DNA from 2 places in the Bacillus sp. BSL6 genome. Region 1 is predicted to be linked to the other one. Evidence: riboswitches for the same ligand, from Rfam matches in the RefSeq annotation. Region 1 holds a riboswitch; the other holds the start of a gene.
What was found. A riboswitch is a leader RNA that binds a small molecule or an ion and turns the genes downstream of it on or off. The one in region 1 is predicted to bind cyclic di-AMP.
Positions count from the first base shown of each region.

Region 1 (12,576 bases):
AATGAAAATGATACATTTTCATGCTTTACTAAAAGCAAAATAGAGCCCCCGAAAGGTCGGCTCTATTTTAAACTCGTTGATCCGCAACAATATGAATATCAATATGCTTCGTCTGTCTCATAATTTCATTCACAATCGAACCTTTTCGAATTTCTTCCCACCGCGTTCTCGCTGATTGCCCAAGTAAAATTTGCGTTACTTGTAATCTTTTCGCGACTTCAATAATAACGTCTGCTGGCTTTCTCCCTTTCGACTCTTCTAACACAAACCTTGCATCAAATTGATTCGTGAGCGCCTTCCACTCTTCAATCGTTTGCTTTTTACTAGCTGAAAGAGAATCTATATTTTCTCTTTCAACATTTAATACATACAATTCAGCGTATAACCGATCAGCCATGCGCCATCCCCGTCTTATTAATTTCTCTGCCGTTGAACTGTACTGTACGCAAACGAGAATTTTTTCTTTCACTCCAATCGGTTCTATCACTGTTTGACTAATCTTTTCGTCCATATCGTCAGCGACTTCACGAAGTGATAATTCTCTTAGTGCTCCTAAATTATTAAGCGTAAAGAAATTTTGTAAGCTTTGCTGAATTTTTTCTTCTTTATATATCTTTCCGTCTATTAACCTCTTCCGAAGTACTTCCGGCGTTGCATCAACGAGCTGAATTTCATTCGCCTTTTGCAAAATAAAATCTGGAATACGTTCTCTTACTTTCACATTTGTAATTTGAGCTACAATGTCATGAACGCTTTCTAAATGTTGGATGTTAAACGCTGATAATACGGATATACCGGCATCTATCAATTCCTGTACATCCATATAGCGTTTCTTATTTTTAGATCCAGGAACATTACTATGCGCAAGTTCATCCACCACAACAACTTGCGGTGCACGTTTTATAATGCCTTCCACATCAAGCTCATAAAATACTTTTCCTTTATACTGTATTTCTTTCAAAGGAACTTTTTCTAAATCAGCAATTGCTTCTTCCGTCTCTTTTCTCCCGTGCGTTTCAATTAAACCAATTACAATATCCATACCGTCCTTTTTCATCTCTCTAGCATCATAGAGCATTTTATAACTTTTCCCTACTCCTGGAGCAGCCCCTACATATAGCTTTAACTTCCCACGATTTTGCTGACGAATATATTCTAAATATTCCTCTGGCGTTCGCCTTTGAAACGTCGGTTTATAGTCATCCGCATACAAAACACACACAACCTTTCTTTCGAAACAACACTACCTCAATCCGTTAGATTGAGGTAGCACTGTTACTATTTCAGTAGTTTCTGTAATTCTAAATTTAACTTTAAGACGTTTACGCGGGTCTCTCCAAATAAACCAAGTGCCGCACCTTCTGTTTGATCTTTAATCAATTGCTCTAGTGTTTCTTTCGGAATTTTCGTTATTTTTGAGATACGCTCTACCTGTACGGAAGCTGCCTTCGGACTAATGTCAGGATCAAGCCCTGAACCTGAATTTGTCACTAAATCAATTGGCACTTCTGTAACTGGTACGGTGGGATTTTGTTTCTTCCACTCTTCAATACTTTTCTCTACTCGTTTCTCTAAATCTGGATTAGACGATGCATAGTTATTTGAACCAGATGCCTCTGCTTTATATTCAATACTAGAAACACGCCCATGAAAATAACGTGGATTTGTGAAATTTTGACCGATTAATGTAGAACCAATCACTTCATTTTTATCATTATATATTAGACTTCCATCCGCATTATCCTTCATTACCGCTTGTGCAATACCAGTAACAATAAGCGGGTATACAAGTCCGCACAACACTAAAAATGTAAAAGTAATGCGGATAATCGGTGACAGTATATTTTGTTTCTTCGCCATCTCTTTCCCCTCTTCCTTATATGAACAAGCCGACAATCATATCAATTACTTTAATTCCAATGAACGGTACAATCACTCCGCCAAGCCCATAAATAAGTAGGTTTCGGCCAAGTAGTGCATTCGAACTCATCGGTTTATATGCGATACCTTTCATCGCCAATGGAATGAGTAATGGAATAATAACTGCATTAAATAGTAATGCTGATAAAATCGCTGACAGTGGTGATGTTAGTTTCATAATGTTCAATGCTTCCATTTGCGGAATCGCAAGTGTAAACATTGCTGGAATGATTGCAAAATATTTCGCTATATCATTTGCAATACTAAACGTCGTTAACGCACCACGTGTCATTAACAATTGCTTACCGATTCCTACAACCTCAATAATTTTTGTCGGGTTCGAATCTAAATCAATCATATTGGCTGCTTCTTTCGCAGCTGTTGTACCACTATTCATGGCTAATCCAACGTCAGCCTGCGCTAATGCCGGCGCATCATTTGTACCATCACCTGTCATCGCTACAAGTTTCCCTTTATCTTGCTCTGCTTTAATAACTGCAATTTTATCTTCTGGTTTGCACTCAGCAACAAACTCATCTACTCCTGCTTCTTTTGCAATGGTTGCTGCTGTTAATGGGTTATCCCCTGTACACATAACCGTTTTAATCCCCATTTGACGTAACTGTTCAAAACGTTCACGCATACCAGGTTTTACTGTATCTTTTAAATAGATTAAACCGTAAATAAGATTATTCACTGCAACTACAAGTGGTGTTCCGCCCTCTTTTGAAATGAAATCTGCTTTTTGATTTACATCTTTCGGAATTGTTCCACCTTGTGACTGAACCCATTCAATCACGCTACCGACAGCACCTTTTCTCACTTTCGTTCCGTCCTGTAAATCAACACCACTCATTCTCGTTTCTGCTTTAAATGGAACAAACTCACCTTGTTCTGCAAGTTCTCTATTATATGATATAGATTTCGCTTGCACATACTCGATAACAGATCGACCTTCTGGTGTTTCATCTAAGACTGAGCTAATAGCAGCCCACTTTCCAACTTGCTCAATCGTTTCATTTCCTACAGGTAATAATGTATGAGCCATTCGGTTCCCGAAAGTAATCGTACCCGTTTTATCTAAAATAATTGTATTAATATCACCCGCAGCTTCTACTGCTTTGCCCGACATCGCTAACACATTAAACTTTGTCACCCGGTCCATCCCGGCAATACCAATTGCTGATAATAATCCACCAATTGTCGTTGGAATTAAACAAACTAACAACGCGACAAGTACAGCTGTATCAATTTGAAATCCTAAATAATTTGTAAAAATCGGTAACGTCACAACAACGATTAAGAAAATAAGCGTTAAGCTCGTTAATACTGTATTTAAAGCAATTTCATTCGGTGTTTTTTGACGAGCAGCTCCTTCTACTAAAGAGATCATTTTATCAATAAAGGATTCACCAGGATTACTCGTAATGACAATCGTAATCTCATCACTTACAACCATCGTACCGCCTGTTACGGAACAAAAATCACCGCCCGCTTCTTTTATTACAGCTGCTGATTCCCCTGTAATTGCAGATTCATCAACAGACGCTAATCCTTTAATGACTTCACCATCACTTGGAATCATCTCACCTTGCTTTACAATAACAACGTCACCTTTTCTAAGATCAGTTGCTGAAACTTGAACGATGTCTCCATTTTCTTTTACAACATTTGCAAACACATCTTTCTTCGACTGCTTTAAAGAATCAGCTTGCGCTTTCCCCCGTCCCTCCGCTAATGCTTCTGCAAAATTAGCAAATAAAACTGTAAATAAGAGAATGAAAGAAACTGTTATATTAAACCATCCTGGTACACTACTAGAATGACTTGGAAGAAACGATAAAATGAACGTAATGATAAATCCAATTTCTACAACGAACATAATCGGATTCTTTATCATGACTTTTGGATTCAATTTCGCAAAGGATTGTTTCATCGCATGTGTTACGATATCACGATCCATCGTTTTCGCTTGTCTAACTTCATCTTCTACAACATGTATTTGTGACTCATTTACTCTTTTTTCTTTTACTACTACCGGTCTCATCATTTACCCTCCATTACTTCAATGTAAGAAATTCTGCAATTGGTCCGAGTACTAACATCGGGAAGAATGTTAATGCACCAACAATTACAATTGTTCCGATGAAAATGCCGCCAAATAAACTATTATCTGTACGGAACGTTCCGACTGTTGCTGGCACAACCGTCTTTTCTTTCAAAGAAGCTGCAACAGCTAGCATCGTAATTAAACTGAAATAGCGCCCTAAAAACATAACTAAACCAGTTGTAATATTCCAAAACGGTGTATTATCCGCTAATCCTTCAAATCCAGACCCATTATTCGCAGCTGACGAGGTGTATTCGTATACCACTTGCGTTAAACCGTGGAAACCGGAATGAGAAATAGCATCCGTCCCTAAACTTGTTGAAAGAGCTAATGCCGAAAATCCTAAAATGAGCAATGGATGAAATAATATCGTTACCGCAATTAATTTCATTTCCTTACCTTCAATTTTCTTACCTAAAAACTCTGGTGTCCGTCCGACCATCAATCCAGATATAAAGACTGCGATAATCGCATACATAATAATGTTCACAAAGCCTGCTCCAACGCCGCCGTATACTGTATTTAACATCATATTTACGAGCGGTACTAACCCGCCAATTGGTGTTAACGTATCATGCATCGTATTCACGGCTCCGGTTTCAGCAGCTGTCGTTACTGTTGCGTATAGTGAAGAAAATACTGTTCCGAACCTTACTTCTTTTCCTTCTGTACTTCCTTGTACATGTTCAATACCCATTGCATTTAATGCCGGATTCCCATTTAGTTCAGATGTCGTAATTGTTATAAATCCTAGTAAAAACACCATGAATAGTGATACAAAAAGGATGCGACCTTGTTTTTTATTTCCTACCATTCTTCCGTACGTAAATGGAAGTGCTGTTGGCAATAACATCATAAGCATCATTTGCAAAATATTACTCATTTGCCCTGGATTTTCAAAAGGATGTGTAGAATTAGCTCCGAAAAATCCACCGCCGTTATTTCCAAGTTCCTTAATGGAAACGAATGATGCAACTGGACCGCGTAAAATACTTTGCTTCGCGCCATCAATCGTTTGCGCCGTAACTGCCCCGTCTAGCGTTTGTGGTACACCAAATGCGACAAAGACTAGTGCCGCCATAAATGCGATAGGAAGAAACACTCTCGTTAATGCTCTCGTAAAATCAACGAAAAAGTTACCGAGTTCTTTTCCAGCAAGCGCTCTTATAAATGCCATAACGAGCGCTAACGTCGTTGCCGGTGCTGCAAACATTAAGAATGTAATTCCGATTAATTGTGATAAATAAGATAAACCATTTTCACCGCTATAATGCTGTAAGTTTGTATCAGCCATAAAACTAATTGCTGTATTAAAAGCGAGCGTAGGCTCCATTCCTTCAATGTGTGCTGGATTTAATGGCAATACTCCTTGTAGTCTGAAAATGAAATATACGACAACAATCATAAATCCGTTTAATAAAACTAATGATAATGCGTACTGTTTCCACGTTTGATTGTATTCTTTTACACCTGTAATTTTAAAAATAAGTTTTTCAAAAGGCCCGAATACTTTATCTAGCTTTTTACTACCTTGAAAGGCTTTCTCTAAATAAATTCCCGTTGGCTTTGCCACAAGAATAAACAATAGCATTGTAATAACGACTGCAACCCAGATCATAATGAATGACTCCCCCTAATTAAAACTTTTCCGGATTTAATAATGCATACACTAAGTACACCGTAATTGCTGCAACAATAACTGATAAAACAATCATCATGATTGCTTCCCTTCTTTCACAACTTTATCTGACCAACTTGCAAGACTTATCATCGATGCAACTAACACAACAAAAATCCCGATCATTACAACATCTAACATGGCTATTCCTCATTTCTAATTGTTAAAATTTACCATTAAAATATTAAAAAAGAACACTGAGCTCTACTCAGTGTTCAAAAAATGAACAACAAAAAGTAAACCTCCTCTCTAAACGCTTACGAGGTTAGCTGTCGGATTCGGGCCTAAAGAGTAGCCCTACTTTCAAAACTGAAAGATTCACCCCAAGTGACGATGCACAAAATTGGTTCCCCCGCTCCATTTCTGGAACTCAGCGATTTTAGGTTTTTTTGGAAATTTTATGAATGATTTATGAGAGTAAATATACTCCTCTATATTTCACTTGTAAAGAGCTAAATTACTGAAAATAAGAAAATATCCATCTATTTAAACGCTTACATTAAGTATTATTAATATTATCCCATCTATTTTCTCGTCTTTTCTTGCTTTTTCATAGAAATGATCTTTTAAATACGAAATAAAAAGAGCGAATGACATGAAGTGCATCGCTTGTTGCACTTAACATTCGCTCTTTTTTTCACTATTTATTCTCCTCGTAAAAAAGTACGTAAATTTCTCCCGCGAATATAAACTTGTGACAATTCTGCATGTAGTTGCTCATATTCGATAACATCTGTTTTTAAATATAAAGCGTCTTTTGATGGCAGTATGATATAGGGCTTTGGAAAAATGGGGTCGAGCATCACCAATTCTTGAACTCGCTCTATCGATACCGCCCAACGATTCGCTATATCTCCTAGTAACAACACCTTCATCTTCTTTTCACCCACCCTATTCAAAAAATAAAAAAGATATATTATCACAATTCGTAAACACGACAAATGCAGCTCCAATTGTTTCATAGAGCCTCGCTGGATATCGTTTATTCCTTGTAACAACAGTAATAGGTGCTTGAAAAGAAAAGCGAATGTGTTCTGTGAAGAAGCTAACGATTGGGAGCTCATCCCCTAGTAAAATTACCTTCTTAATACACTCACAAATACTAGTAAAATCTTGCTCCTTACTACAACTATACGTCCAATCAAATCCACAATTCCTCACTTCGGCCGCTATCTCTTCATTTGCTGTGAAAATAATTAACTCATGTTGATATGCTACTAAATCTATTAAACTATTTACCTTGCTTTCCTCCCCAACACAAATAAGTGTTAGTTCCATGTACCTCATCCTCCTTAGCATAAAAGAACTCAAACGTAGATTAATATTCCCTTATACTAATCGGACCGATGAAGTGATGTATCCATCGTGGCACCGTCCTCTCTCAAGACGCTTACGAAGTTAGCTGTCGGATTCGGGCTTTGAGAGTAGCCCTACTTTCAAATTTGAAAGATTCACCCCGAGTGACACTGCACAAATTGGTTCCTCCGCTCCATATCATTGGACTCAGCGTATTACAAAAAATATATTCTGGCTGATATATTACTCCTGTATTTTGAAAAAGTAAACAGAAAAAAAGCCAGTTATAAAACTGACTTTTTTTTCTTTACACTTGTTCTTTATTCATTTTGTATGCAAAATGATTCGTCGGTCCATGACCACTTCCAATATGCAACGGCTCTTCAATTGCTATACTAATAAATCGTTTTGCCTCTTGAACTGCCTCTTCCATCGAGTAGCCTTTCGCAAGCCCTGCTGTAACCGCTGAAGCAAATGTACAGCCGCTTCCGTGTGTTTGCTTTGAAGGAATTCGTTCACTTCTAAATTCAATAAACTCTTCTCCATCAAAGAGTAAATCAATTACTTCATTACCTTGATATTCTGCATGTCCGCCCTTCATAAGTACATATTTCGCACCTAATTCATGCAGTACTTTTGCAGCTTCTTTACTATCTTCAATGTTATGAATTTCCAGCCCCGTTAACACTTCTGCCTCAGGAACGTTCGGCGTTACAACTGTTGCTACTGGCAATAAATATTCTTTTAACGCTTGTACTGCTTCTTGTTGTAATAATGATGCACCGCCCTTAGCAATCATAACAGGGTCTAGTACAATATTATTCCAGCCAAATTTATTAATATATTCTGCTACAATTTGAATAATTTCGCTGCTAAATAACATACCTATTTTTACAGCATCTGGTGTTAAATCCGTACCAATTGAATTCAACTGTTCCGTAATACCTTCTAACGAAACTGGATATACCCCTTGAACGCCAAGCGTGTTTTGAGCAGTAATCGCCGTAATCGCCGTCATTCCGTACACACCAAGCTCTTGGAATGTTTTTAAATCTGCTTGAATGCCGGCACCGCCACCGCTATCAGATCCTGCAATTGTTAAAGCTTTATTTACTTTCATCCCACTCATCCTTTTCTATCCAAAATAACGATGATAAACTGTTTTTGCTTCACTTATATCTTTCGTTCCATGTACAAGTACACGACCATCTTTAAAAGCAACTAATCTCTTTTCTTCCACAGAAAATGATAATAAATATGGATTTACATTTAAATCATTTACACGATCATTCAGCAGCTCTTTGTATCGTTCAAAATCTATTTCCTCTTTATGGGGTGGTCTAATTTGAACTGTATTTCTCCCGCATAAAACTGCTGTTTTCGATGTATTTTCTTTGTTTAAATAAGGATATAATGCATTCTCTCCGCACGAAGGGCAATTATGTTTACGAAGCTTTTGCACATTCATACATGAATATTCATTCTTCCATACATCAAACGATACAAGTCCATCTCGAAGTGATTCGTAATCTTCCACTAACAGTTTAAGAGCTTCCGTTACTTGATGAGAAACGACGAGAGATACAGCAGGTGATATAATCCCCGCTGTATCACATGTCGCTCCGCCAAGCGGAATCGATTGTAATAAACAAGATAAACATGGCGTTTTACTAGGAAGGATTGTGTAAGAAAGGCCGTAACTCCCTACACATGCTCCGTAAATCCATGGAATAGAATATTTTTGTGCTATATCATTCACAATGAAACGCGTTTCGAAATTATCAGTTGCATCAATCATTACATCAACGTTTGTAACGAGTTCTTCTAACTCCTCAGCTGTTACATCTTGAACGAGCGCTTCTACTCTTACTTCACTATTAATCTCTTCTAGACGCTTCTTCGCTGCTACAGCCTTCGGAAGATTATTTTCCACATCACTCTCTGCATACAATTGCTGCCTTTGTAAATTACTCCAATCGACATAATCCCGGTCAACAATCGTTACTGTGCCAACACCTGCTCTTACAAACATTTCTGCATTTGCACTACCTAATGCACCTGCGCCGATAATGAGTACATGCTTTTCTCTTATTTTTTGCTGGCCTTCTTCCCCAATCGGAGAGAATAATTCTTGGCGAGAATATCGATTATTCAACTACGCTCATTCCTTCTAAAGGACTACTTGCCGTTGCACAACGTTTGCGTGCAATACGACCTGCTTCAAATCCTAAACGACCTGCCTCAATACTTAATTTCATTGCTTGTGCCATTTTAATAGGATCTTTTGCCCCTGAAACAGCTGTATTTAATAACACGCCATCTGCTCCTAATTCCATCGCAAATGCCGCATCAGCCGGGCTACCGATACCAGCATCAACGATAACTGGTACTGTCGCTTGTTCAATAATGAAGCTCAAATTCAATGGATTTACAATACCAAGTCCTGATCCAATTGGAGATGCTCCTGGCATAATCGCATGCACGCCAAGTTCTTGTAATTTACGTGCTAATACAACATCATCAGATGTGTACGGAAGTACGATAAATCCTTCTTCTAGTAACATTTCAGATGCCTTTAACGTCTCTACCGGATCAGGTAATAACGTTCTATCATCACCAATAACTTCTACCTTTATCATGTCGCAAAGCCCTGAAGCTTTTGCTAATTTTGCAATACGAACAGCTTCTTCAGCATTTTTTGCTCCGGCTGTATTCGGTAATAACGTATATTTTTTTACATCAAGTTTCTCTAATAAATTAGGCTGCTTTGCATCAAATATATCCATACGACGTACTGCGAACGTTAAAATTTCTGCCTCAGATACATCAATTGCCTTTTGCTGCACATCAAAATCAGGGAATTTGCCTGTTCCTAATAAAAGTCTAGAATGAAATGAAAATGGTCCAATGTTTAACATAATCAACCGCCTCCTACGAAAGTTACAATCTCAATTTGGTCTCCATCAAAAACAGATGTATCTGTATGATCATCTTTTTGTAAAATATCTTTATTACGCTCTACTACAACAATTCTGTTATCTAACTCTAAATGTGTAAGTAGCTCAGCTACTGTTTTCACACTCTCTGGCACTTCAATTTGATTACCATTAATTTTTAAATTCAAACTTCCATCCCCTTTCTAAACTGTTTTAGAAAGCAATAAATCTAGCAAGTGATTCTCCTGCTTTCCTTCTATTAAATCAGCCATATATTGACCAGAAACAGGACTTAATAAAATGCCGTTTCGATAATGGCCTGTGCAAGCATATAAACCTTTTATTTCTTCATGCTCTCCCATATAAGGAGCTTCATGATTCGATTGTGGTCTTAATCCTGCCCATGCACTTTCCCATTCAGCTTCTTTTAAAGCAGGCAATATTGTATACGCGCGCTCTAATATAGAAGTAATACTTTCTGGTTGCACAGTTTTATTGAACGTACGAGGCTTCATCGTTGCTCCAATTACGTAACGTCCGCCGCGCTTTGGTGCAATGTAAAATCTTTCTTGGAAAATAGGTGCCTTTAAAAGTGGTTTTCTACTTCTTACCGCTACTACTTCTCCTTTAACTGGATATGTACCCCATTCGCGGTGAAAATAACCTAGTAACTTCGTGCTCCATGAGCCACCTGCAATAACAACTTTCTCGCAAGTGATCATACCTTCGCTTGTCACAATTCCAGTCACTTTCTTATTTTCAATACGAATATCAAACACTTCTGTTTGCTCATATATATCCGCACCGGAAATTGCCGCAGAATGCGCGAATGCTTTCGTAAGCTCTGGCGCAATAACATGGCCATCTTTCGGATAATATACAGCACCTATAATTGACTCAGATAGATACGGCTCTTGCTCTCGTAAACGATCTCCCCTTAGAAAGTAAGAATCTTCACCGGTTTTCTGCTGCCAATCCATAATATGAAGAATTCTTTCCTTCTCCTCTTCATTTTGAGCAATGCGATAAATGCCTTTCTCTTCATACCCAATATCAATTCCTGTTTTTTCACGTAAAACTTCTGCAAGTTGTGGAAATATAGCACGGCTTTCTCTAGCAAGTTCAAATAGCGGGTCATACTCATCCCATTCTGCCTGCACCCCAAGTAAACCAGCGGCTGCTTTCGAGGCTTCAGATGCAATCTGTTGCTTCTCTACAATCGCTACTTTATGCTCTCTTTCTGCTAGAAAATGTGCAACTGAACTACCAATTACACCACCGCCAATTATCGCTACATCATACTTCTTACACATGTTTTTCCGCCCACTTTCTTATTGATTCCTTATAAGATTTCGCTTTGCTATACGGGTTACTACTACTTATAATCCCAGACATAACAGCAATACCACTGACGCCGTTAGTAAGAACATCTCCAGTGTTTTCCGGAGTGATTCCTCCAATTGCTGTAATCGGTATGGATAAACACTTTGCAATGTCTGAAATTTCTTCAAGCCCTCTCGCTGGCACACCTTTTTTACAATCTGTCGGAAATACATGACCATAGACGAGTGAATCCGCGCCATTCTTAAATGCATCGATCGCCTCTTCTAAAGAATGCACAGAATAACCGACATGCAAATAAGAAAACTTTTCTTTCACTGACCTTACATCTGCGCTTCGATATCCTAGCTGTACACGCGGAATGTTTAATAAAATAGCAATATCAATTCGATCATTTATCACTATTTTTGATGCTGGAAAGCCTTTCTTCAAAAGACTTTCCACACCTTCATACAATTCCTTCGTACTTTTCTCACGCTCACGAATATGCAAATAATCAATTTCACTTTCAATTTGCATCGCTACATTCACTAACTCTTCGAATGACATGTGACCATTTGAGATTACATGAAGCTCATTTTTCATATTCATTCGCCTACTTTAAAATGTTTTCGAATAACTCATTGGCCGGAACGATTTCTTTCGTCATTCCTTTATCTTTCAACCATTTATTTTGTTTCTCCCATGACTCTTTTGAATCTGATAAAAATGGTTCATCCTTTGTTTCCATTTTCTCTAATAAAATTTTCATACTTTCTTTTTCAACTTCTGGTACAAGTGGGAAGTTTTCTTTTTCCTGATGATTTAATAAAATATTTAATGCTTCATCTGGATTTTTCTTCATGAAATCATAACCTTTTTTCGTACCACGTAAGAAAGCTTGCAAAGCTTCTTTATCTTTTTTCAATGTTTTATCACCTGTTACAAATACGAGTTCATGATAATTCGGTACACCGTAATCTGCTGGATTAAAGTATGCTGGTTCATGACCTTCATGACGCATAACAGGTACTTCATGGTTAATGTATGCCCCTGTTACCGCATCCACTTTTTTCGTAATTAATGCTGGTACTAAATCAAAACCAACATCGACTACTTTCACTGTATCTGGATTACCACCAGCTTCTTTTACCATCGTTTTTAAATACATCTCACTTAAAGGTGTTCCAGAATATCCAACTGTTTTACCCTCTAAATCTTTTGGCGATTGAATGCCTGCAGACTTCAGCGATACAACATGATTTAATGGTGAACGTACGACAGCTCCAATTGATTTCACTGGAATTTGTTCATTT
Region 1 is NZ_JAVGCW010000002.1:907,394-919,969, forward strand. It holds gene RCJ96_RS10900 (MFS transporter) at 1-43, shown strand, start outside; gene kdpDN (KdpD-like non-kinase potassium sensor) at 68-1,222, opposite strand; gene kdpC (K(+)-transporting ATPase subunit C) at 1,279-1,860, opposite strand; gene kdpB (potassium-transporting ATPase subunit KdpB) at 1,877-3,967, opposite strand; gene kdpA (potassium-transporting ATPase subunit KdpA) at 3,981-5,648, opposite strand; gene kdpF (K(+)-transporting ATPase subunit F) at 5,668-5,748, opposite strand; gene RCJ96_RS10930 (hypothetical protein) at 5,745-5,849, opposite strand; cyclic di-AMP (ydaO/yuaA leader) riboswitch at 5,949-6,094, opposite strand; gene RCJ96_RS10935 (hypothetical protein) at 6,353-6,583, opposite strand; gene RCJ96_RS10940 (hypothetical protein) at 6,600-6,986, opposite strand; cyclic di-AMP (ydaO/yuaA leader) riboswitch at 7,080-7,227, opposite strand; gene thiD (bifunctional hydroxymethylpyrimidine kinase/phosphomethylpyrimidine kinase) at 7,312-8,133, opposite strand; gene thiF (thiazole biosynthesis adenylyltransferase ThiF) at 8,140-9,159, opposite strand; gene thiG (thiazole synthase) at 9,152-9,922, opposite strand; gene thiS (sulfur carrier protein ThiS) at 9,925-10,128, opposite strand; gene thiO (glycine oxidase ThiO) at 10,144-11,253, opposite strand; gene tenI (thiazole tautomerase TenI) at 11,246-11,866, opposite strand; gene RCJ96_RS10975 (ABC transporter substrate-binding protein) at 11,877-12,576, opposite strand, start outside.

Region 2 (12,576 bases), on a different contig from region 1:
GAAAACGGAAATCTTTCTTCATATGATTTGCAAAATGCGAAAAAGATTTGGGAAGAAGCGAAAAAAGAGCTTGGAGTAGACCAAGTAAACTTCGAGTTTTTAACATTTGAACAAGATAATGCAAAACGTATGGCAGAATATATAAAAGGTGATTTAGAAAAGAATTTACATGGATTAACGATACAAATTAAACAACAGCCATTTAAGCAAAAATTACAGTTAGAACAAACAGGTGATTACGATATAACTATGGCAAATTGGGGACCTGACTATAAAGACCCAATTAGTTATTTAGAGCTATTTACGATGGGTAATCAGAATAATAAAATGAATTACTCTAATTCTCGTTTCGATGAATTAATAAAGAAAGCGAAAACTGATTTTGTACTAGAACCAGAGAAGCGATGGGGAGCATTGCTAGAAGCTGAGCAGGTATTATTAGAAGATGCAGCTGTAGCACCGCTGTATCATATTGGTTCAGCATATGTACAAAAGGATTACGTAAAGGGAATTGAAAAGCATCAATTTGGTGGTGTTTATACTTATAAGAATGCTTATATCGCTAATGAATAAATACAAAAAACCTTACTTTTTAGAAGTAAGGTTTTTTACACATGAATTCTATTAAACCGATTTTAATAAAGCGTAAAAATTCGTATCATATGGGATATCATCTTGATACATATAATTTTTTAGAACGCCTTCTTTTTTAAAGCCTAATTTTAATAGTACTTTATTGGAAGCTTCATTTTCAAGAAATACAATTGCCCCGATCCGTTTTAAATGAATCGTATGGAAACCGTATGATATAACCTCAGAAACAGCTTCAGTCGCATATCCTTTTCCCCAGTGTTCAGGCAAAAAGGCATAACTTATATTGGCTCGTTTATGCTCAGAAGACCAATCGTGAAAACCAATGGTACCGATGAGTTCTTTCTTGTCTTTTAATTCGATTCCCCATTTTATACCGCTTCTTGCATTGTAACTCAACTTAAAGTTATGAATGATTTGTTTCACTTGATCAATATCTTGTAACGGTTTTTGGCCATAATAGCGCAGTACGTCAGTATTAGAGAAGCATTGTAGTATACCCGGTGCATCTTCTTCAGTAAGTTCTCGTAAAATGAGTCGATCAGTTTTCAAAATAGGAAACATGCTTTCACTCCATTTCTTTTGAAACTAGAATGTGTTGTTATTATATAATCTAGTCTGAAAATAAAGATTATTCAAGGGGGAGTATGGTTTTAATTTATGATAAAATGGATTGTGGAATATATTTCAAAAAGAGGTTTGTATATGGAGAAAAATTCAATTTTAATTGTAGATGACGATCAAGATATTATTCGATTTATGAACGTGAATTTAATGCAAGAAGGTTTTAAAGTTTTTAGTGCTCATAACGGAGAAGAGGCTTTAGAAATTATAAATAATAATAGCATTCAACTTGCTATTTTGGATATTATGATGCCACAAATGGATGGGATAGAATTGTGTAGACGGATTAGAGAGAAACATAGTTTACCAATTATATTTTTAAGCGCCAAATCATCGGATGTAGATAAAGTTATTGGATTTAGTACGGGAGCAGATGATTATATTGTGAAGCCGTTCAGTACAATTGAATTTATCGCAAGAGTGAAAGCCCAATTAAGAAGGTATACATATTTCAATCAAAATGCTGTCCAAGTAATAGAAAAGAAAATAAACATTAGAGGTTTAGAAATAGATGAAGTGTCGAGAACAGTAATGTTATATGGAGAAACAATCAATCTTACAAAAACGGAATATGAAATTTTGTTCTTAATGGCAGCTGCAAAGAATCGTGTATTTACAATTGAAGAAATATATGAGAGCGTTTGGAAAGAAAGGGCCTATGAAAGCAATAATACAGTCATGGTTCATATCGCAAGATTAAGAAATAAAATTGAAGAGAATCCAAAAGAACCGAAGTTTATTCAAAATGTTTGGGGAGTCGGATATAAAATTGAAGATTAAATCATTACAAGGCATTAGAGCTAAGTTTTTTATCGCATTCATATGTAGCATCTTGTTAGCGACTGTAAGTATAATAGTGTTTCAAATTTTGGTTGGAAATATATATAGTCAGGTTAATGTTTTAGAGGAAAAATATTCATTTTTATATTTTATAGTTTTTTTGATTTTTACTACAACATACTTTGCATTCATGACAAAAACGCTGATGAAAAGGTTGTCTCAAATTAACAAGAACGTGAAAGAAATAAGTGAAGGCAATTTTGAAATACATATACCTATTTCGAAAAGCGATGAGATTGGTGAACTAGCGGCAAATGTTAATAGAATGGCGAAAAGCTTAAAAGAGTCTATCGAGAATGAAAAAAAATCACAGGAAATGAAAAATGAAATGATTAGTAATATTTCTCATGATTTACGAACGCCAGTAACATCTTTAATCGGTTATGCAGATCTGTTAGGAAATAAACTTCATTCGAATGGAGAAGAATGTGAACAGTATGTAAGTATATTAAAGCGAAAAAGTTATGAATTAAAAAATCAAGTAGATGATTTATTAGAATACTGTCAAATAAATTATAGAGAGATTGAATTACATAAAGATGAAGTAGATATGAAAGCATTAATTGAACAAATCATGATTGACTTTGTACCACAATTAGATGATGCTAATATGAGCTTTTATATTAAAAGTGATGAAGTGCTGCATGTAGAAGTTGATGTAGCACTTATAGTGAGACTATTTGAAAATGTAATAGGTAATAGTATTATGTATGGAAAAGATGGAAAGGAAATTGCAATTGAAATTTCCAATAAAACAATGAATGTTGAAGTAGAAATTAAAAATTTTGGACAATGTATTCCGGAAGAGGACCTTCCTTACGTTTTTGAGAAATTTTATCGTAGTGAAAAATCACGTAGTTCTTATACTGGTGGGAAAGGAATGGGGCTTGCAATTTCAAAAAGTATAGCCGAGCTCCATCAAGGGGATCTAACTGTACGTAGTAACGATAAAGAAACAGTTTTCACTGTGAAATTACCGCAGTATAAAAAAGTAAGAAAGTCGTAAGTATTTCTTTTATATGTCGTAATTTTTACTTTGTATCATTGAGAAAAAGGATATGAGAGTAGGGATGCGACATGTGGAAGAAATTTTTATTAGTGATTATAGTTTCTTTTTTAATTATAAGTTGGATCTTAGTTTATGTAGCTAATGGTGTTACATCAGTTTTTGTTTGGTGGAGTATTCAGGCTTTTAGTTTTATTTCAGTTTTCCTCTTGGTAGGATCAGTAATAATATTTTTTTGGAAAGGCATTTTTAGAAAGCGGATAGATAGAACGCTATTTTTAATCATTCTGTTTTCTATCATTGGAGCTTGGCCTGTCGGTTGGTTTGCTAATATAGGTAGAATTGCTTACCCAGCAGATATACAATCTATGAGTCCTAAAGCAGTAGTTCGTTTTCCTTTGAATGAACGAGCATTAATAGGCTGGGGTGGTGATTGGTTAGAAATGAACTATCACGTTATAAAACCGAATGAACGATGGGCATATGATATTCTCATTCCACCTGCTGAAGTGAAAAGTAGTAAGTTAGAGGATTACGGTATATATGGAGCGAAAGTAAGGGCACCAGCTTCTGGGACGGTTGTATCAATCAATAATGATGAAAAAGATTTAATTCCCGGATTGGATGATTTTCAGTCAATGGCAGGGAATTACATATATTTACGGATAGATGAAACAGAGACATTTTTGATTCTTGCCCACTTAAAGAAAGGGTCCATTAAAGTTAGAGAAGGACAACGTGTAAATGAAGGAGAATTTCTTGCTCAAGTCGGTAACTCAGGAAGTTCAAGTGAGCCGCATTTACATATTCATCATCAAAGGCAAGATCCGTCCAAGGTAAGTATGTTTTTTGCGGAAGGATTGCCACTTTACTTTCGAACTGAAAATGGTGTCATGATGCCAGAAAGAGGGACATACATAAGTGGTAACTAGAAGAAAATCATTTCATTCAAAAAAGGTATTCCAAATTAAAATTGGAATACCCTTTTTTCATTACCCTACAAATGTTTGATACAGTAAGAAAATATTTAAAATGATAACAAGTATAGCAATGATCCAAGCGATAAAGGTGGTTATGCGGTGATTAACGAGTGCACCCATAATTTTTTTACTACTTGTAAACATAATAAGTGGTACTAATGCAAAGGCAATACCGAATGATAAGACGACTTGACTCATGACTAGAGCGTAAGTTGGATTTACACCTAAAGCGATAATAACTAATGGTGGAATCATTGTAATAAATCGGCGTAAGTATAACGGAATATGCATTCGAATGAAACCTTGCATAATAATATCACCTGACATTGTACCGACAGAAGAGCTAGATAGTCCTGCTGATAAGAGACCAATTCCAAATAAAGCAGCTGATACAGGACCGACTAAGTTGCTAAACTGGTTAAAAGCGACATCAAGATCTTCGACATGCAAGCCGTTTTTAAAGAATAGTGCAGCAGCAACAATTAACATACTTGCATTAATTGCTCCAGCGATAATCATTGCGATAATGATATCAATAAACTCGAAGCGGAAAATCTTTTTCTTTTGTTCATCATTTGTTCCGACTACGCGGCGTTGTGTTAAGGCGGAATGTAAATAGATTGCGTGCGGCATAACTGTCGCACCTAAAATTCCAGCTGCAAGTAATATACTGTCTACACCTTGGAATTGCGGGATGAAAAGTCCTGAAAGTAGAGGACTTAATTCCGGTTTTGCATAAAAGACTTGTACACCAAAAGCGATAACAACAATAAAAATCATTCCTGTTATAATCGCTTCTAATGGACGGAAGCCTCTACGTTGAAATTCAAGAATAATAAATGATCCAGCAGCTGTAATTAAAGCAGCTGGTAACATTGGAATTCCAAATAATAAATACAATCCGAGTGCTGCCCCGATAAATTCAGCTAAATCAGTCGCCATAATAACGAGTTCACCTTGTATCCATAAGCCGATGGAAACAGGTTTTGGGAAGTTTTCTCGAGCAATTTCAGGAAGGTTTCTACCTGTAGCGATTCCTAATTTAGCTGATAAAGTTTGGATTAATACAGCCATTAAATTAGAAGCGAGAATTACCCAGAGTAATAAATATCCATATTGTGATCCAGCGGCAATATTTGTCGCGAAATTGCCAGGATCAATATAAGCGACTGAAGCGATGAAAGCAGGACCTAAGAATGGTAATAGCCTTTTTAAGCCTTTCGTTTGTCCGCTTAATGCTAAATGCGCTGATTGAACAGTTGTACTTTGAGAAGGGACATGTTCATCTTTTGATATATCTTTATTCATAGTCGTTTTCCCCTTTGAAATGTTAACTTGATGAAATTATTGTAAGTATTCTTATTCTTTATTTCAATACATTTAAATGTACTAGGTTATATTTTTTATTTGAACACAAATGTTTCCTTAGTGCAAATTATATGCCTTTATACAATGAATGGTGTGGTGTTATTAAAAATTGGGAGTTTATGGTGTGATGAGGCGGGGAAACATAATGAATTAAAGGGCTGTTTTTGAAATTTATGTGAACATAAAGCCGATAATACAGCATATTAATTGATGGAATTGCATTTGTATGATATATAATATATTGGGATTACAACATAACCACAGTGTTTTGGTGTGTAATCTTGTTTTTTATTTTTGTTAACTGATAGAAAATAGTATAAAGAGAAGGAAATGGGATTCATTTTCTTATTATATATGTTTTGATATGAACGTTAACTTATACATGATTTTAAAAATTAGATAGGTGGTAGAAATACATTGGCAACTACAAAACCATACAGAGTATTACTATATTACATGTACACAACAATTGAAAACCCAGAAGAATTCGCGGCAGAGCATTTAGAATTTTGTAATTCACTTGAGTTAAAAGGAAGAATCCTTGTAGCTAAAGAAGGTATTAACGGAACTTGTTCTGGTACTGTAGAGCAAACAGAGAAATACATGGAAGCAATGAACAACGATCCACGTTTTGACGGTATCGTATTTAAAATAGATGAAGCTGATGGTCATGCATTCAAGAAAATGCACGTGCGTCCTCGTCCAGAGTTAGTTACACTTCGTCTAGAAGATGACATTAACCCACACGAAATAACTGGGAAGTATTTAGAGCCAAAAGATTTTTATGAAGCAATGAAACAAGAAGATACAGTTATCATTGATGCACGAAATGATTATGAGTTTGATTTAGGTCACTTTAAAGGTGCGATTAAACCTGATATCGAATCATTCCGTGAATTACCAGATTGGATTCGAGAAAATAAAGAAGTACTTGAAGGTAAAAAGATTTTAACTTATTGTACAGGTGGAATTCGTTGCGAGAAGTTTTCTGGTTGGTTAGTTCGTGAAGGCTATGAAGATGTAAGTCAGCTTCACGGCGGTATTGTAACGTACGGAAAAGACCCAGAAGTACAAGGTGAGCTTTGGGATGGACAATGTTACGTGTTCGATGAGCGTATCGCTGTACCAGTAAATCAAAAAGAACATGTTATCGTTGGTAAAGACCACTTTACAGGTGAACCTTGTGAGCGCTATGTAAACTGTGCAAATCCAGAATGTAACAAGAAAATTTTATGTTCTGAAGAAAACGAAGCGAAATATTTACGTGCATGTTCTCATGAATGCCGTGTAAGCCCACGTAACCGCTATGTAATACAACATGAATTAACAGAAGAACAAGTAGCTGCTGCATTAGAGCAAATCGAAGCAGGGAAGTAAGCTAGAATAATGTAAAAAAGTACTTCAAACTAAAATTTGGAGTACTTTTTTACGTGTGTTTTTTGTCGGTTTTTGTCGGTAAGTCGATATATCTTAAAAATCTCTGATATATTTCGAGTTGCGCTGATATAATCGGAAAATCGTCGATAAAAATTTAATTTACTGAAACGTGTACTACGTATTTGTAATGTGAAAATAACCTACTTCTCATCATCTTTCTCTCTCACAGCAGAAAGTACAGTTTGTTTTACCCATGCTTTTCTTCGTTTATGTTGTAGACTCCATTGGTATAAACTTTGCGCACCTAAAATAAGTGAAATGACTATGCCGCTAATTGCTATTAACAGCGCGAAAAATTCAAGTGGCGACGAAATTTTGTTTGAATCGGTGTTTCTTAACAGATCAATCATAGTAAACCCTAACATTTGGCCTACTACAGAGTAGAGCGTTAAAATTAATAGTAAAAGGCTATCTTTTTTTGAAGCAACATTTTCTTGATATTTAAACAAACTATCAAGATTTTGTTTTGCATTCGAGTATAGTATCTCAATGTTAAAAAGCTTTCTTAAGCGGAAGAAAATATCTTCACTCTGTGATTGGGATACTAGCTCTAAAGAAAAGTAATTCGCCGTAAACGAATTGATTGAATAAATTAATTTTTCTATTTCATTTGTATCTTGTTCAATGTTTAATTCAGCATAAGCGTTTGCCATTTTCAATAAAACAATTTTATGAAATAGATTTAATAATAAAGCGTAATAAAACTCCCCATACATTTGACTCGCAAGTTTAGTAAATTCGCGTTCTCCTTCATTTGTTACACATGTGAATATATGTTCTTCCATTATGAAATAGCGATTCGGAGCCCATCTTTGGTAAGCGTGTTGTTTTAAATAATCATGAATATAAGGCAGATTATTTGCACTCACATATGCCTTGCCATCACTTGTTAACCCGGAAAGACTAGAAGTACGATAAACATCCACTTCATTCAGTTCCATATCTTCTTTTATAGATAATAAAGTTTGTACGTACATTCGCTGATCTTCAAAGAAAGGAAAGGTTTGAAAGTAAGAACTTCTTAATCTCTTCTTCTCAAAGAAATCTGTTATGCCATGAAATAAATAACCAAAAATGAATCTTTCCACTTGGGAATACTTTTTTCCATTACATTCAATACAAATAGTCTCGTTTGTATCATTTTTAGTTTCAAGTACACGGAAACGGGCCGCAAATTCAATTGCTTCTGATAATGTCATGTTTGGAGCGGTTTCTACTTCTGTCCGAATTGTTAAGAAGCCAAGCTCATAAGGACAAAGTGTTACGTCAATAGAATGAATGTTGAATGGAACGGAAATAAGATTTGTTGTTAAATGTCCAGTTAAGTTAAGATCTTTAGAATAGCGCTGCAATCCTTTTTGATGCTCTGAGTGAGGAAAGAGTATTTTATTTGTAAATGAAAGATAATATGCTTCCATATTTTGATGTGAAACTTGAAACTTTCCGTAGTATGTATTTTCATTTTCAAGATGATCGAGTCGAAAAGGGTGAAAATCATTTTTCTGTAAGAAAGGGAACATATTTTGTTCATATCCAGTTTTAAAAGAAAACGGGAATATAAATTGAAATATAGCTGTTGTTACATCTTTTTCCTCGATTGTATGTATTGCCTCCATTTACATTGTTTCCTTTCCAAATATGCTATAAAAACAACATGCCCAAATTCATTTGAAAATAACCCCTGTTTTATACTTGATTAAGAATGAAAATTCAGCTTATTTAGTAGGGGACATGTATAATGTTATGTATACTGAATGTTATAAAATTGTATTTTGAAAAGGGGGATGTTGTATGCGTATTTTAGTATTAGGAGCGGGAGGCGTTGGAGGATTTTTTGGGGGACGCTTAGTAGAAAAAGGAGAAGATGTTACTTTTCTTGTTCGTAGTAAACGGAAAAAACAATTGGAGGAAAGAGGGCTTGTAATCCGAAGTGTTAACGGAGATTTTTCCTTTCAACCGAAATTAATAACGAAAGAAGATCGAACTGCTCCATTTGATGTTATTTTATTTTCAACAAAAGCGTATCACTTAAACGAGGCAATTCAAGATTTGAAGCCGTTCGTAGGTGAAAGTACTGTAATCATTCCGTTGCTAAATGGTATTGCTCATGTATCGCTATTACAAAAGGAATTCGGTGAGGAAAAAGTAATTGGCGGTTTATGCTTTATCGAGACGACGTTAAACGATGAAGGAGAAATTGTACAAACTAGCGCTGCAAATAGACTTGTGTTTGGAGAAATGAAGTCTCAACATGCAGAGAAAATAAAGCATATTTCTAAAGCATTTGCAGGTACAAAATCTAGTTTTGTTTTAAGTGAAAATATTACGCAAGATATGTGGCATAAATATTTATTTATTACTGTAATGTCAGGTGTGACAACATTAATGCGTGCACCAATAGGACCAATCCGTGAAAGCGAAGGTGGACACGATTTTATCCAAAACTTATTTGAAGAATGTATGCAAATTATGAGATGTATAGGAGCTCCAATTCAAGATAATATTGTCCAAGAACATATGAAAACAATTGATAAAATTTCGTATAATATGAAGTCATCGATGCAGCGTGATATGGAAAAAGATTCGTCTATTGAAGGCGAGCACTTGCAAGGATACTTACTAGATGTAGCAAAACAATTTTCTATAGAAGCACCATTATTAGGAGCAGTATATCAAAATTTGAAAGTGTATGAAAAAATGATCTTGAATAGATCTGCAATAGAATTGGATGTATGAAAAAATAAAAAAGAAAGCAATATATAAGTGTATTGCTTTCTTTTTTACGACAAATTATTTGTTTCTTTTTGTTCTATCTGTCAAATTTATTTCCTGTTCACGTTTACCGTATAATTGATTAATTTCATTTGCTAATGCATCTAAATAGGAATCGGAAAAAATAGGTTTCTTTTCTTTAGACATATGGGTCTCCTTTATCGATTTTTTAGTATTCATTATGTATATTTACCAGCGGATTATGCGCAATCATTTTAATTTTTTCTTTTTCAAAATTTTTGTTTACATTTTGAAAATAAAGGAGTATTATAATCCACAGTTTCAATTTTCTAAATCGCTGAAACCGCATGGTGCGGGGGACCCGTTCTTATGGATTAGTTCTTAATCCAATGGGGTGAATCCTTGAAAAAGGTAGGGCTACTCATAGGCCCGAATCCGACAGCTAACCTCGTAAGCGTTATATTGAGAAGGAAGGTGGAGCTTGTGCGACAAAAAAAATAATGTCTACAAGTCTATTTCGTTATGGCTTGTAGACATTTTTTGTTTTCTGAAGAAATCGTTTATCCGCTGTAACTAGCAGAAAAGTTCGTACAAAATTATTGGAGAGTGGACAGCATTGGTTTCATCTATTAAAAGATTTTTAATTGGAAGACCGTTAAAATCAACTGAGTTAGGAGAACAAAAGCTTAATAAAACGAAGGCACTAGCAATTTTATCTTCTGACGCTTTATCATCGGTTGCTTACGGTCCAGAGCAAATTTTAATTGCATTAGCAGGCGTTGGAGCGATCGCTTATTGGTATTCCATTCCGATAGCTATTGGGGTATTAGTATTATTGACAGCCCTTATTTTATCTTATCGACAAATTATTTTTGCTTATCCGCATGGCGGGGGCGCATATGTTGTATCAAAAGAAAATTTAGGGATGAATCCAGGGTTAATAGCTGGGGGATCTTTATTAGTTGACTATATTTTAACTGTTGCAGTAAGTGTGTCTGCAGGTACAGACGCACTCACATCAGCTTTTCCTAGTTTACATGCACATAATGTAATCATTGCGATTATATTTGTTATATTTATTACCATCTTAAATTTAAGAGGCGTAACAGAATCAGCTTCTGTTTTAGCATATCCTGTTTATTTATTCGTTTTAGCACTATTTATATTAATTGGTGTAGGGATATATAATATTTTAACGGGTCACGTTTCGCAGGCTCTACACACGCCGATTGGAACACCGGTTGCGGGAATTAGTTTGTTTTTACTGCTAAGAGCATTTGCTTCAGGAAGCTCTGCTTTAACAGGTGTTGAGGCGATATCTAATGCAATTCCAAATTTTAAAGATCCTGCACCTAACAATGCAGCGAAAACATTGCTTGCAATGGGTGCATTACTTGCAGTTTTATTTTCAGGAATTGTGTTCTTAGCTTATTATTACGGAATTTCTCCAAGTAAAGAAGTAACAGTTGTTTCACAAATTGCTGAACAAACATTTGGACGTAATTTCATGTACTATTTCATACAAGGTACAACGGCTTTAATATTAATTCTTGCTGCTAACACAGGATATTCTGCGTTTCCGTTATTAGCAGTAAACCTTGCAAAAGATAAGTTTATACCGAGAATGTTTATGATTAGAGGAGATCGCCTAGGTTACTCAAACGGAATTATTATACTTGGAATCGCATCGATTATTTTAATTGTAGCTTTCCAAGGGCAAACAGAGCATTTAATTCCGTTATATGCAGTAGGTGTATTTATTCCATTTACACTTTCTCAAACGGGTATGGTATTAAAATGGCTTCGTGAAAAACCTGAAGGATGGGCTTTGAGATTAACGGTCAATTTAATTGGTGCAGTCATTAGTTTTATCGTAATGAGTATGTTCTTTTTAACTAAGTTCGCACAAGTTTGGTCAATCCTTATTTTCTTACCTGTTATTATCTTCTTGTTCCACAGAATTAAGAAGCATTATGATGCAGTAGGTGACCAACTAAGTTTAAAAACTTGTGAACGGATTGTACCGATTGAAGGAAATGTAATTGTCGTTCCAGTAGCTGGTATGACGCATGTAGTAGAAAATTCATTAAACTATGCGAAGTCTCTTTCGGCAGATCAAGTTATTGCTGTATATGTCGCTTTTGACAGAGAAGAGGAAAAGAAATTTGAAGAAAAATGGAAGAAGTGGCAACCTGAAGTAAGGCTTGTTACATTACATTCTTATTATAGAAGTATTATTCAACCGCTAACAAAGTTTATTGATACAGTACAATATAAAGCGAGTGAATCAAATTACCGAGTTACTGTCGTTATACCACAGTTCATTCCGAAAAAAGGTTGGCATAACATTCTTCATAATCAATCTAGTTTACTTATTCGTGCGTATTTACTTTATAAAAGAAATGTTGTTATTACGACAGTTCCATATCATTTGAAAAAGTAAGAAGGTTTTTTAAGGATAGCTTTACGTAAGTAAAGCTATCCTTTTTGTGTATATTCTATGCATAATTGCATATCGGTTATAAAAGTATATTGATATAATTTTTTCGCCTCGGAAAAAGTAGAGGTTTTCGTTGTGATATATGGATATTTCAATTGAAAAAGTGAAGCGGATTATATTTTGAAATAAGGACATAAAAGCTTGAAAATAAAGGGAATGAAAATACTTCTTTACGATAGATAAATAGCTGTGTTTAAATGACCTTACAGTACAAAACTTATATGAAAAGAAAACGTAATTTCATATTTACATACGTTATTTAGTTTAAAATGAATAATATTTTTGTGTAATATATTCACTGTATCAATGTGGAAAATAAGATGGAATAGAAAAATTATGCAATGTTATTCATACTAAGTATATATGAAAAGTTTTATAACAATAAGTAAGTACTGTAGCAATAAAATTTTGGAGAGGTGGTTCGTACATGGATCGCGATGAGAACGTTCTCTATTTTAACCATCTCAAATTATGTGTAAGAAAATAGAATAATAAAA
Region 2 is NZ_JAVGCW010000003.1:68,414-80,989, forward strand. It holds gene RCJ96_RS11390 (peptide ABC transporter substrate-binding protein) at 1-573, shown strand, start outside; gene RCJ96_RS11395 (GNAT family N-acetyltransferase) at 625-1,155, opposite strand; gene RCJ96_RS11400 (response regulator transcription factor) at 1,297-1,995, shown strand; gene RCJ96_RS11405 (sensor histidine kinase) at 1,961-3,061, shown strand; gene RCJ96_RS11410 (M23 family metallopeptidase) at 3,133-3,993, shown strand; gene RCJ96_RS11415 (Nramp family divalent metal transporter) at 4,054-5,349, opposite strand; gene trhO (oxygen-dependent tRNA uridine(34) hydroxylase TrhO) at 5,827-6,786, shown strand; gene RCJ96_RS11425 (hypothetical protein) at 6,987-8,462, opposite strand; gene panE (2-dehydropantoate 2-reductase) at 8,638-9,582, shown strand; gene RCJ96_RS11435 (hypothetical protein) at 9,637-9,765, opposite strand; cyclic di-AMP (ydaO/yuaA leader) riboswitch at 9,905-10,051, shown strand; gene RCJ96_RS11440 (APC family permease) at 10,196-12,022, shown strand.
Region 2: it holds a riboswitch for cyclic di-AMP, as region 1 does, so the genes downstream of both, RCJ96_RS11440 (APC family permease) here and RCJ96_RS10940 (hypothetical protein) in region 1, are expected to answer to the same signal.